DNA from 3 places in the Pseudomonas sp. PK-RTE-24 genome. Region 3 is predicted to be linked to each of the others. Evidence: riboswitches for the same ligand, from Rfam matches in the RefSeq annotation. Region 3 holds a riboswitch; each other region holds the start of a gene.
The links. A riboswitch is a leader RNA that binds a small molecule or an ion and turns the genes downstream of it on or off. The one in region 3 is predicted to bind cobalamin.
Positions count from the first base shown of each region.

Region 1: it holds a riboswitch for cobalamin, as region 3 does, so the genes downstream of both, cobW (cobalamin biosynthesis protein CobW) here and cobO (cob(I)yrinic acid a,c-diamide adenosyltransferase) in region 3, are expected to answer to the same signal.
Region 2: it holds a riboswitch for cobalamin, as region 3 does, so the genes downstream of both, ACV8MC_RS18390 (ABC transporter substrate-binding protein) here and cobO (cob(I)yrinic acid a,c-diamide adenosyltransferase) in region 3, are expected to answer to the same signal.

Region 1 is NZ_CM133224.1:4,729,723-4,733,947, forward strand. It holds gene cobN (cobaltochelatase subunit CobN) at 1-2,019, opposite strand, end outside; gene cobW (cobalamin biosynthesis protein CobW) at 2,023-3,087, opposite strand; cobalamin riboswitch at 3,187-3,398, opposite strand.
Region 2 is NZ_CM133224.1:4,059,970-4,064,194, reverse strand. It holds gene ACV8MC_RS18405 (ABC transporter ATP-binding protein) at 1-55, shown strand, start outside; gene map (type I methionyl aminopeptidase) at 259-1,050, opposite strand; gene ACV8MC_RS18395 (ParD-like family protein) at 1,047-1,274, opposite strand; cobalamin riboswitch at 1,484-1,675, shown strand; gene ACV8MC_RS18390 (ABC transporter substrate-binding protein) at 1,815-2,828, shown strand; gene ACV8MC_RS18385 (FecCD family ABC transporter permease) at 2,825-3,841, shown strand; gene ACV8MC_RS18380 (ABC transporter ATP-binding protein) at 3,838-4,225, shown strand, end outside.
Region 3 is NZ_CM133224.1:5,589,013-5,593,237, reverse strand. It holds gene ACV8MC_RS25110 (PQQ-dependent sugar dehydrogenase) at 1-631, opposite strand, end outside; gene ACV8MC_RS25105 (hypothetical protein) at 698-1,282, opposite strand; cobalamin riboswitch at 1,444-1,673, shown strand; gene cobO (cob(I)yrinic acid a,c-diamide adenosyltransferase) at 1,757-2,368, shown strand; gene ACV8MC_RS25095 (cobyrinate a,c-diamide synthase) at 2,365-3,747, shown strand; gene bluB (5,6-dimethylbenzimidazole synthase) at 3,744-4,225, shown strand, end outside.

The DNA of each region.
Region 1 (4,225 bases), 860 kb from region 3:
ATCGGCATCGCTGTCCAGCGCTGCATCCAGTTGCAGCTCGCGGTCGATCTGCGTGTCCCGCACCAATTGCAGAATGTCGCGCTGCAACTCGCGGGCACGGCGCGGATCGAGCAGTTGCGCCTCGTAATATTCGTCGGCCAGCAACTCCAGATTGCGCAGCGGCCCATAGGTTTCGGCGCGGGTCAGCGGTGGCATCAAGTGGTCGATGATCACCGCTTGCGTGCGCCGTTTGGCCTGGGCACCCTCGCCCGGATCGTTGACGATAAACGGATAGATATTCGGCAACGGCCCGAGCAGCGCGTCGGGCCAGCAGTTTTCCGACAGCCCAACACCTTTGCCCGGCAGCCATTCGAGATTGCCGTGCTTGCCGACGTGGATCACGCCGTGGGCGCCGTAGGTGTTGCGCAACCAGAAATAGAAGGCCAGATAGCCGTGCGGCGGGACCAGATCCGGGTCGTGATACACCGAGCTGGGATCGACCTGATAACCGCGGGCCGGCTGGATGCCGACAAAGGTCAGACCGAAACGCAGACCGGCGATCATCAGCCGGCCGTCGCGACACATCGGATCGTTGTGTGGCGATCCCCAGCGCTCGAGTACCGCCGCGCGATTCGCCTCCGGCAACGCGTTGAACATTGCCAGGTAATCGTCCATCGCCAGGCTTTGCTGGCACGGGCGCAGGTCAAGACTGTCGAGGTCGTTGCTGACACCGCCGAGCAATTGCTGGATCAGCTCGGTGCCGCTATCGGGCAACTCGGCCGTGACCGGATAACCCTCTTCGCGCAAAGCGCGGAGGATGTTCAGCGCCGCCGCTGGCGTATCGAGGCCGACACCGTTGCCGATGCGGCCGTCGCGGGTCGGGTAGTTGGCGAGGATCAGCGCGATGCGTTTTTCGCCATTGGGCACCCGCCCCAGAGCAATCCAGCGCCGCGCCAGTTCGGCGACGAAATCCATGCGTTCAGGTTGGGCGCGATAACAGACCACATCGGACTGGCTGCGCTCGCTGCGCCAGGCCAGATCCTTGAAGCTGATCGGGCGGCTGATGATGCGTCCGTCAAGTTCGGGCAAAGCAATGTGCATCGCCAGATCGCGCGGCCCGAGGCCCTGCTCGCTGTCGCGCCAGCCAGGCTCGTTGTCCTGGGCGCAGATCGCTTGAATCACCGGGATGTTGCGGCGAAACGGGCGCAGATGCGGCGCCTCGGGACTCGATTGGGCAAAACCGGTGGTGTTGAGAATCACCCCCGCCTCGACTTCATCCAGCCAGTCCTCGACCACCGACAAGCAACCGGGTTCTTTCAGACTGGCCACCGCGATCGGCAGCGGATTGAGTCCGGCTGCCTGCAAACGCTGACAGAACACATCGATGAACGCCGTGTTCGCCGCCTGCAAATGCGAGCGATAAAACAACAGCGCCGCCACCGGTTGACCGGGCAGCCATTCGGCTTGCCAGTCGCTCAGGGCAGCGCTGTTTTTCTGTGGGTGATAAATCGCCGTGCGCGGCAGGGTTTGCGGCTCGCTCCACGGGTAATCGCGGGCGAACCATTGGTTGCCCAGGCAACGGAAGAAATCCAGCGCGTTACCCATGCCGCCCTGACGCAGGAATTGCCAGAGTCGATCGCGCACGTCGGCGCTGACCGTGCTCAAGTCGCTGAGCTCGGGGTCCGGGCGGTCATCGCCGGGCACCAGAATCAGTTGCACGCCGCGTTCGGACAACTCGACCAGCCGCGCGACACCGTAGCGCCAATAGGCGATGCCGCCGTGCAGTGAGATCAGAATGACCTTGGCGTGGCGCAGCACTTCGTCGACATACAGATCGACAGAGGCGTGATTCTGGACCTGCATCGGGTTGGCCAGACGCAGGCTCGGATAATCATCGGGCAGTTGCTGCGCAGCCTCGGCGAGCAGCGCCAGGCTGGAATCGCCGCTGCACAGGATCACCAGCTCGGCGGGGGTTTGTCCGAGGTCGGCAATGTTGTCGTCCGAGACGAATCCGCCGGGCTGGGTCCTGAGCAGGTGCATGGCTTAAACGCTGAGCGCAGCGCGCAATTGCGCTTCGAGTTGTGCCGCATCAAGCTCCTGACCGATCAGCACCAGACGCGTCACCCGCGCTTCGTCGGCACCCCACTGGCGGTCGAAATGCTTGTCGAAACGCGTGCCCACGCCCTGGATCAACAGGCGCATCGGCTTGTTCGGAATCGCCGCGAAGCCTTTGACCCGCAGGATGCCGTGCTGCACCACCAGTTGCGTCAGCGCGTCGAGCAGCAGGCTTTCGTCGGCTTGCGGCAATTCGATGGAGATCGAATCGAAGGCGTCGTGATCGTGGTCGTCGTCATCACCGTCATGGTGGTGATCGTGGTGGCTGTGGCGGCTGTCGATATGCTCTTCAGAGCCGGCACCGAGACCGATCAGCACGTCGAGCGGCAGGCGGCCATTGCTGGCTTCGACGATTTTTACCGCTGGCGGCAGCTCTTCGGCGACTTCAGCGCGTACGCGAGCCAGATCTTCCGGGCTGGTCTGGTCGGCTTTGTTGAGGATGACCAGGTCAGCGCTGGCCAGTTGATCGGCGAACAGTTCATGCAGTGGCGATTCGTGATCAAGGTTCGGATCGAGTTTGCGCTGGGCATCGACCTGATCCGGGAACGCAGCGAATGTGCCTGCGGCGACCGCCGGGCTATCGACCACGGTGATGACTGCATCGACGGTGCAGGCACTGCGAATTTCCGGCCACTGGAAGGCTTGCACCAACGGCTTGGGCAGGGCCAGGCCCGAGGTTTCAATAAGAATGTGGTCGAGATCGCCGCGACGGGCGACCAGTTCGCGCATCACCGGGAAGAATTCTTCCTGCACCGTGCAGCACAGGCAGCCGTTGGTCAGCTCATAAACGCGGCCGCTGGCCTCTTCTTCGGTGCAGCCGATGGTGCATTGCTTGAGGATTTCACCGTCGATGCCCAGCTCGCCAAACTCGTTGACGATCACCGCGATGCGCCGGCCCTGAGCGTTGTCGAGCATGTGCCGCAGCAGCGTGGTTTTGCCCGAACCGAGGAAACCGGTGACGATGGTGACGGGGAGTTTGGCCAGTGTTTTCATCGGTATGCCCTTTGGCAAGCGGCGGGCATACGGGACGAGAACCGGCAGCGCGCGTGCACGCCGGAAGCATTCGCCACCGGATCACCCCGCCCGGTTGTAGTGAGAATCTGTGACGAGGCAGGTCTCCTGGCTGACGGCGTTCAGGCGTTGGGCCTGGCGTCCATTGCGCCTTCCCGCTGGCTCATCGGTTGAGCTGGCAGTGGCGTGGCAACGAACATCACCGTTCACAGTTGCGGGGGCAGCCGCGGCTTTGACCGCGTTCCCTTCTTAGCTTCGGCGAGTGCCGAAGAACCTCGAAAGCGCAAGGCTACGCATGGGTCCGTCGTGGGTCAATGGTCGGTGAGTCTGAAACTGGGGGTATATCCGTTGCTGCGGTAACGGCTTCTTATGGTTTCGCTCTTACAGCGAGTCCCTTTTTCAAACGCCAAAAAGGAACCAAAAGGCTTTGCCCCGGCGTACGGCCCGCTCGCTGGGGCTCGGGGTACCTTCGTTACGGGACCGATCCGGGCGCAGCGGCTACGGTTTGCTTCGCTGCACCTCCTTCCGCTGTGTACGACTGCGTCGTACGGTCGCTGCGCTCCCACCCCCGGATCGATCCCGTAACGAAGCCTGCCGAAGGGGCAAAAGATCAAGAGCCGAAGCAAAAGCAGAAGCCAGATCAAAAGATCGCAGCCTTCGGCAGCTCCTACAGTTGGATCGCGCACCAGCTCAAGAACAGGTGGCTGTCAGGCCGCCTTCGCGAGCAGGCTCGCCTACAAAGCAAACGCAAAGCAGCGCAGCTGCCCGCGGCGAAGCCGCCCCACTCAACAATGAGCGTTAGCTCGAGTGCTCTTGATCTTGATCCACCGGCGACGTCGGAAGGCTGAGTGGAGGGATTGATCCGGGCGTGGGAGCGCAGCGACCGTACGACGCAGTCGTACACAGCGAGTGTAGGTGCAGCGAAGCAAACCGGAGCCGCTGCGCCCGGATCAGTCCCGGAGCGAAGGAACCCGAGCCTGCGAGGGCCGAACGTAGGAGCAAGCCTTTTTGGGTACTTTTTCGGCGTTTGGAAAAAGTGCCTCGCCGTAAGGGCGAAACCGTAATCAGCAACACCCGCAGCAACGGATATACACACAAAAACATCAGAAAAATACCCCCA
Region 2 (4,225 bases), 1.5 Mb from region 3:
TGTTTATACCGAGTGGACCGAGAGCGACTTGAACAAGGCTGCCGGTGCTCACTGATTGCGCTGAGTCAGTTGGATCTACCCCCTCACCCCAGCCCTCTCCCCCAAAGGGGGCGAGGGGGAAAGGGAGCCGATCTTCATGCTGTTCAAAATGTAAGTTCGACTCGGTATCGCACGTCGGCGTATCTCGCAACAACACCTCGGTCAGTCCCCTCTCCCATTGGGAGAGGGCTAGGGTGAGGGCAAGCAGGCGACACGGTATTAGCCAATGGCCCGGTACCCTTCAATCTCATCCGGCCAAGCCGTCAGCACTTCGAACCCGCTCTCCGTCACCGCGACCATATGCTCCCACTGCGCCGACAACGAGCCATCCTTGGTCAATACGGTCCAGCCATCCGGCATGTTCTTCACATGGCGTTTGCCGGCATTGAGCATCGGTTCCACGGTGAAAATCATCCCGGCCTTAAGCTTCAGGCCCTGATTGGGAAAGCCGTAATGCAGGATCTGCGGTTCATCGTGATAGACCTTGCCGATGCCATGGCCGCAGTATTCGCGTACCACACTGAAGCCCTCCGCCTCCGCCAGGCTCTGGATCGCGTGGCCGATATCGCCCAGCGTTGCGCCCGGCTTCACTGCACGGATGCCTGCGCACATGGCTTCGTAGGTGGTCTTGATCAGGTGCTGCGCTTCAGGAGTCGCCTCGCCCACCACATACATGCGACTGGTATCGCCGAACCAGCCGTCCTTGATCACCGCGATGTCGAGGTTGACGATGTCGCCGTCTTTCAATGGCGTACCCGATGGAATCCCGTGGCACACCACATCGTTGACCGACGCGCAGACGGTTTTCGGAAAGCCGTGATAACCGACATTGGCTGGCACCGCCTTCTGCACATTGACGATGTAATCGTTGCACAGTCGATCCAGCTCATCGGTGGTCACGCCAGCCTTCACATGCGGCACCAGCATTGCCAGCACTTCAGCGGCGAGTTTGCCGGCGGCGCGGGATTTTTCGATGTCGGCCGGGGTGTTGATCTTGATCTGGTTTCTCATGCGCTGACGGCTTCCTGAGTCAGTTGTTGCAGATCCAGCCCACCATTCTGTTCGGCGCGGATCAGCAGGCGGCAAATGGCGCTGTGGTCGAGATTGGGATGCAGCTCGGCGAGCATGCCGATGCGCATCCAGTGCTCAGCCTGCGCGTTGATCGAGCGGCTGAGGGCGTTGCTGGAGATACGCAGGTTCTCGTGCATGTCCTCTGAGATTTTTACGATGCCCATATATGAATCCGATACGATGTGTATATGGAACGTATATTAGCCAAGCTTACCCTCGGATTGCAAACGCTCCGCCACGCAAACACGCACCCGTGTAGGAGCTGCCGAAGGCTGCGATCTTTTGATCTTGCCCGTTAAAGACCAGATCAAAAGATCGCAGCCTTCGGCAGCTCCTACCAAAGCAGATTCGGCTCCCCATCAGCGGCCTGATCGACTACCATGCCCGCGCCGGTTTCCACACGGAATTAATAGGGAATCCGAGGTGCTCCACGCATCAATCGGAACTGCCCCCGCAACTGTAGGTGCCGAGCCTGCTCCTCGACTGCCACTGGGTGAATCCCGGGAAGGCCGGAGCGTGGCAATGACGCATCAGTCAGGAGACCTGCCGGCACAGTGACTGACCAACCGGCGGGGTGTCCGGGAAGGACATCGTGCCGTGCGCATTTTCCCCGTGCCGGCCTTGCGCAGTTTCCACGACCGCGCCCGAGGTGTATTTCCAACCGTACCCGCCCGCTCCCGTACGGTTCCCTTGGAGACTGCCCCATGCTGCTGCCCCGCGTTGCCACCCTGCTCACCGCTCTGAGCCTTTGCGCCCTGGCGCAAGCGGCGCCGACTGCGTATCCGCTGACCGTCGAAAACTGTGGCAGCAGCCTGACCTTTCAGCACGCGCCTGCGCGCACGGTGACCATCGGCCAGGCCGGCACGGAAATGCTCTATGCCTTGGGTCTGGGCGACAAAGTCGTTGGCACTTCGCTGTGGTTCAACGACGTGCTGGGCACATACAAAGCGCAGAACGACAGGATCGAGCGCCTTGCCGACAACGAGCCGAGTTTCGAAGCGGTGATCGCCAAACGCCCGGAGCTGGTTGCCGTCGAGCTGGAATGGATGGTCGGCCCGCAAGGCGCGGTCGGCACCCGCGAGCAGTTTCATGAACTGAAGATTCCTACCTATCTGCTGCCCTCCGATTGCGAAGCCAAGGACAACCTCGTCGGTTCGGACGGCACGCGGCTGGCGCCGTTTCGCATCGACAGCATCTACAAAAGCGTGAGCCAACTGGCGGCGATTTTCGATGTGCAGGCGCGTGGCGAGCAGCTCAATGAGCAGCTCAAAGCCAGCCTCGCGCAGTCGATCGCCACCGCGAAAAAGCAGCAGCGCAAAGACGTCAGCGCTCTGGTGTGGTTCTCCAGCGCCGAGATGGACATCGAGCCGTTCGTGGCCGGGCACAAAGGCGTTCCCGATTTCATGCTCAGCACCCTCGGCGTGCGCAACGTCGTCGAGTCCGATGAAGAATGGCCAACCGTCGGCTGGGAAACCATCGCCAAGGCCAACCCGACGTTTCTGGTGATCGCGCGCATGGATCGTCGGCGTTTCCCGGCGGACGATTATCAAAAGAAACTCGCCTTCCTGCGCAGTGATCCGGTGACGCGCAACATGGACGCGGTCAAGCACAACCGCATCATCATCCTTGACGCCATGGCCATGCAGGCCAGCCTGCGCACCTTCGATGGCCTCGCACAATTGGCCAGTGCCATCAACGGCTACGACCTGTCGCAATGAGCAGACGCCTGATCCGTTTGCTGCTGGTGCTGTTGACGCTGTCGGTCGCGCTGATTGGCGGCGTGGCCATTGGCGAGACTTCGATCGAGCCGAGCGTGGTGTTGCAGGTGCTGGCCAACAAGCTGTGGGGCGCCGGTTATGTGCTCGACCCGATCGACGAAGGCATTGTCTGGAACTATCGCCTGACCCGCGCGCTGGTCGCGGCGGCCTGCGGCGCCGGTTTGGCGACCTGTGGCGTAATCCTGCAGTCGCTGCTGCGCAATCCGTTGGCCGATCCGTATCTGCTGGGAATTTCTGCTGGCGCCTCGACTGGCGCGGTGATGGTCGCCCTGCTTGGCGTCGGCGCCGGGGCGATTTCACTGTCGGTCGGTGCTTTTGCCGGCGCGGTGACCGCTTTCGCACTGGTGATCCTGTTGGCGCGAGTCAGCGGCTCGGCCAGCGGCACCGGACAGATCATTCTGGCCGGGATTGCCGGCTCGCAGCTGTTCAACGCCCTCACCGCTTTTCTGATCACCCGCTCGGCCAGCTCGGAACAGGCGCGCGGGATCATGTTCTGGCTGCTCGGCAATCTCGGCGGCGTGCGCTGGCCGTCGGTGTGGCTGGCGGTGCCGGTAGCAGTGTTGGGGTTGGTTGTTTGTCTGTGGCATCGCCGGGCGCTGGATGCGTTCACCTTTGGTGCGGACTCGGCGGCGTCTCTCGGCATTCCAGTGCGACGTGTGCAAATTCTGTTGATTGGCTGCGCCGCGCTGGTGACGGCGGTGATGGTGTCGATTGTCGGCTCGATCGGCTTTGTCGGTCTGGTGATTCCCCATGCCGCGCGGTTGTTGCTCGGCACCAGCCATGCGCGTCTGCTGCCGGCCAGTGCGTTGGGCGGCGCAGTGTTTCTGATCGCCGCCGATGTGCTGTCACGCACCCTGATCAAGGGTCAGGTGATTCCTGTCGGCGTGATTACCGCGCTGGTCGGCGCGCCAGTGTTCGCGCTGATTCTGGTGGGCCGGAGATCGGCGCGATGAACACGGTTCTGAGTTGTGCGGGTGTGGGCTTCAAAGTGCGCGGTGCCGAATTGCTCAACGGTGTTAGCCTCGACGTTGAGCGCGGCGAGACCCTGGGCATTGTCGGGCCGAACGGGTCGGGGAAATCCACGTTGCTCAAATTGCTGGCCGGGCTGCGTGAACCGAGCGTGGGCCATGTGCAGCTCGACGGTCGGACGCTGCGCAAGATGTCGCGGCGCACTATCGCGCAGACGCTGGCGGTGGTTGAGCAACAGGCCGATACCGACGATGGCATTCGCGTGTTCGACGCGGTGGCGCTGGGGCGCACGCCGTGGTTGTCGGCGCTGCAACCGTGGTCGCCGGCCGATGACGCCATCGTCGAGCAAGCGCTGGTCGACGTCGACG
Region 3 (4,225 bases):
TGGCGATGACGTTCTTGGTCCAGTGGTGATTCAGTGTACCGCCGGGCAAGTCGACGACTTTGATCGGTTGGGTCTTGATCTCGGTGGCGCCCGGCTCGTAGTTGAAACGCAGCAGGCGGTCGGTGTCGGCCACATACAAATCATTGCCGACGAGCGTCATGCCAAACGGCGAGTTGAGGTTCTGCAGGAACACCGTGCGGGTTTCTGCGACGCCATCGTGGTCGGCATCGCGCAACAGGGTGATGCGGTTCGGGCTGGGCACGCCGGCACCGGCCTTGCCCATGACTTTCTTCATCACCCAGCCACGAATGCCTTTGCTGTCATCGGGCTTGGGCGGCGCATTGGTCTCCGCCACCAGCACATCGCCGTTGGGCAGCACGTAGAGCCAGCGCGGGTGATCGAGGCCTTCGGCAAACGCGGCGACCTGGGTGCCGGCCGCTGCGATCGGTTTCGCGCCGTCCGGCCAGCCCACCGCCGGGGCGATGTTGACTGTCGGGATCAGCGTCTTGTTCGGTTCGGGCAGTTTCGGTGACGGGCCGGTGCCGTCGGAGACTTGCAGGCTGGAGGTTTCACCGCAGGCGGCGAGCCCGCCAGCGACGGCGATGATAAGAGCGAGTTGGGCCTTGCGCATTGCTGATCTTCCCTATGAATGCATTCCTAAACATAGAGGAGGGCGCAGGCCCGATGGTTCAACTGCTCAACCGCGGGCTTCCTTGAACAGCATGGCGATGCCCGGATGATAGTTGCCCGCGTCGCTGTGCAATTTGCGATAGGCGTAGGGGAAATACCAGGCCACGGCGCAGGTGTGTTCCTTTTGCAGGTCGTCTACCATGTCCTGCAATTCTTCGGGGCTGGCGCTGTGCTGAGGTTTTTGCGGAGCAACAAAGAGGCAGCCGAGCTTGAGATCGCTGGCGTAACTGATGCGCTTGGCATCGGCGGTGACGTCGAGCAGTGCCTGGGTCAGGTTGAGGTTGTTGACCCGTGGCCAGCGTTGCGTGGCCTGAATGAACGCGCGGTCTTCGGCGCCGGCAATCAGCAGGTCGGCGCGAGCATTGCGTTCGCCTTCTTCGTTCTGTTTGCGCGTGGCCGTGTCGTTCAGCGTGACCATTTCAGCCATCCACGCCGCTGCCGAGAGCAGGCCGAGATTGGCTTTCTCGTCGTGCCAATATGGCGTTTCGTTGTCGCCGCGTACGGTGTTGTAGCGATCGATACAGTCAAACCAGCGTTCCAGCACCGGGCGCAGAAATTCCAGGCGCGGGTTGCTGATGATCATGCCTTGCATCGTCGTCATCCTTATTGTTGTAGTGGGCTTTCGAAAAAAGCATGGCTCTTTGATATCACTTGTCGCAGTCTGGCACAAGATTGCCGCTGCACAATGGATCAGCGGCAGTTATTCGCGCGCAAAGCGCCTCTTCAATTGACGCTCCACCTCCAACCCTCTAACCTTCGCCGCTTGTTTCAGGTGCTCTGTGGCCCCGCGTCGACAGAGTGAAACAGGGAAGCCGGTGAGGGTGGTCTTCAAGCGAAGCCACGACGATCCCGGCGCTGCCCCCGCAACGGTAAATGAGTGAAAACTGCGCCTTGAGCCACTGCCTCGAAAGAAGCGGGAAGGCGCGCAGTCCGGCGAAACGCCGCTCATGAGCCCGGAGACCGGCCTGATCCATCTCAGCGGCATCACGGTGGGCGATGCCAGGCTTTTTGCCGTCTATTCTTGTGCCTGCCCGCCGTTATCCAGCCTCAACGGAGAGCTCCCCCCATGACTGATTCCCCCGAGCGTGACGAACGCCATCTGGCGCGCATGCAGCGCAAGAAGGCCGTGATCGACGAACGCATCGCCAGCTCGCCCGACGAATGTGGCCTGGTGCTGGTGCTGACCGGCAATGGCAAAGGCAAGAGCAGCTCGGCGTTCGGCATGCTCGCCCGCGCGATGGGCCACGGCATGCAGTGCGGCGTTGTGCAGTTCATCAAAGGCCGCAACAGCACTGGCGAAGAATTGTTTTTCCGCCGCTTCCCCGAGCAGGTGCGTTTCCACGTCATGGGCGAAGGCTTCACCTGGGAAACCCAGGATCGCCAGCGCGATATCGCCGCGGCGACCGCCGCTTGGGAAGTCTCCCGCGAATTATTGCGCGACCCTTCGATCGGTCTGGTAGTGCTCGATGAGTTGAACATCGCCCTCAAGCACGGCTACCTCGATCTCGATCAGGTGCTCAGCGATTTGCAGGCGCGCCCACCGATGCAGCACGTAGTGGTCACCGGTCGCGGCGCCAAGCCGGAAATGATCGAGATGGGCGACACGGTCACCGAAATGGGCATGCTCAAGCACGCCTTCCAGGCCGGGATCAAAGCGCAGAAAGGCGTCGAACTTTGAAGCAACCACGTCACTGCCCGGCGGTGTTGATCGCCGCGCCGGCCTCCGGTCAGGGCAAGACCACCGTCACCGCCGCACTCGCCCGTTTGCATCGCAACCAAGGGCGCAAGGTGCGCGTGTTCAAATGCGGCCCGGATTTTCTCGACCCGATGATCCTCGAGCGCGCCAGCGGTGCGCCGGTGTATCAACTGGACATGTGGATGGTCGGCGAGCAGGAAAGTCGCCGGCTGTTGTGGGAAGCCGCCGCCGAAGCCGACCTGATTCTGATCGAGGGCGTGATGGGCCTGTTCGACGGCACGCCATCCAGCGCTGATCTGGCACGCCACTTCGGTGTGCCGGTGCTCGGCGTGATCGACGGCACCGCCATGGCGCAGACCTTTGGCGCCTTGGCGCTGGGCCTGGCCAAGTATCAGCCGGACTTGCCGTTCGCTGGCGTGCTGGCCAACCGCGTCGGCACCTTGCGCCATGCGCAATTACTCGAAGGCAGCCTCACCGAAGGTCTGCGCTGGTACGGTGCGCTGTCCCGCGAAACCGGTATCGAATTGCCGAGCCGCCACCTCGGCCTGGTTCAGGCCAGCGAATTGAATGATCTGGATCTGCGCCTCGACGCGGCCGCCGATGCGCTGGCCAGCAGTTGCGAGGTCGCGCTGCCACCGGCCGTTGAATTCGCCGGGCCTGACGTCATCGCCGCCGAGCCTCTATTAAAAGGTGTGCGCATCGCCGTTGCCCGCGATGAAGCCTTTGCCTTCACCTATGGCGCCAGTCTCGATCTGCTGCGGGCGATGGGCGCCGAATTGCGCTTCTTCTCGCCGATCCGCGACACGCAATTGCCCGAGGCGGACAGCCTGTATCTGCCGGGCGGCTATCCAGAGTTGCATCACGTCGCGCTGGCGCAAAACGCCTCAATGCTGGCGGCGATCCGCGCGCACCATGCGGCGGGCAAGCCGTTGCTCGCCGAGTGTGGCGGCATGCTTTATCTGCTTGATTCGCTGACCGACGTGGAAGGCACCCGTGCTGAGCTGGTCGGTTTGCTCAAGGGCGAGGCGGTGATGCAGAAGCGTCTGGCGGCGCTGGCGTTGCAGGCGGTTGAATTGCCGGAAGGGGAGTTGCGTGGGCATACCTATCATCATTCCCTGACCACCACAGAGCTGACGCCGATTGCCCGTGGGCTGAGTCCCAATGGCGGGCGCGGCGCTGAGGCGGTTTATCGCGAGGGGCGGATGACGGCTTCTTATGTGCATTTTTATTTCCCGTCGAATCCGACTGCGATTGCCGCATTGTTTGCGCCAGATCGTGAGGCCGCCTTCGCGAGCAGGCTCGCTCCCACAATGGATGACCTGAACCCTGTGGGAGCGAGCCCGCTCGCGAAAGGCCCATGACCGACGACACCTTCTCCGAAGCCGAGCGCGCAGCGGTCTACAAGGCAATCGCCGAGCGCCGCGACATGCGCCACTTCACCGGCGGCAGCGTCGAGCCGCAGTTGCTGCGTCGTCTGCTTGAAGCCGCTCATCAAGCGCCGAGCGTCGGCCTGATGCAGCCGTGGCGCTTCATCCGCATCAGCGATCGCGCTCTGCGCGGGCAGATCCGCGATCTGGTGGAAGAAGAACGCATCCGCACCGCCGAGGCCCTTGGCGAGCGCAGCGATGAGTTCATGCAGCTCAAGGTCGAAGGCATCAACGATTGCGCCGAAGTGTTGGTCGCAGCGCTGATGGACGATCGCGAAAAACACATCTTCGGTCGGCGCACGTTGCCGGAAATGGACATGGCCTCGCTGTCCTGCGCGATCCAGAATCTGTGGCTGGCCTCCCGTGCCGAGGGCCTGGGCATGGGCTGGGTCTCGCTGTTCGAACCGCAGGC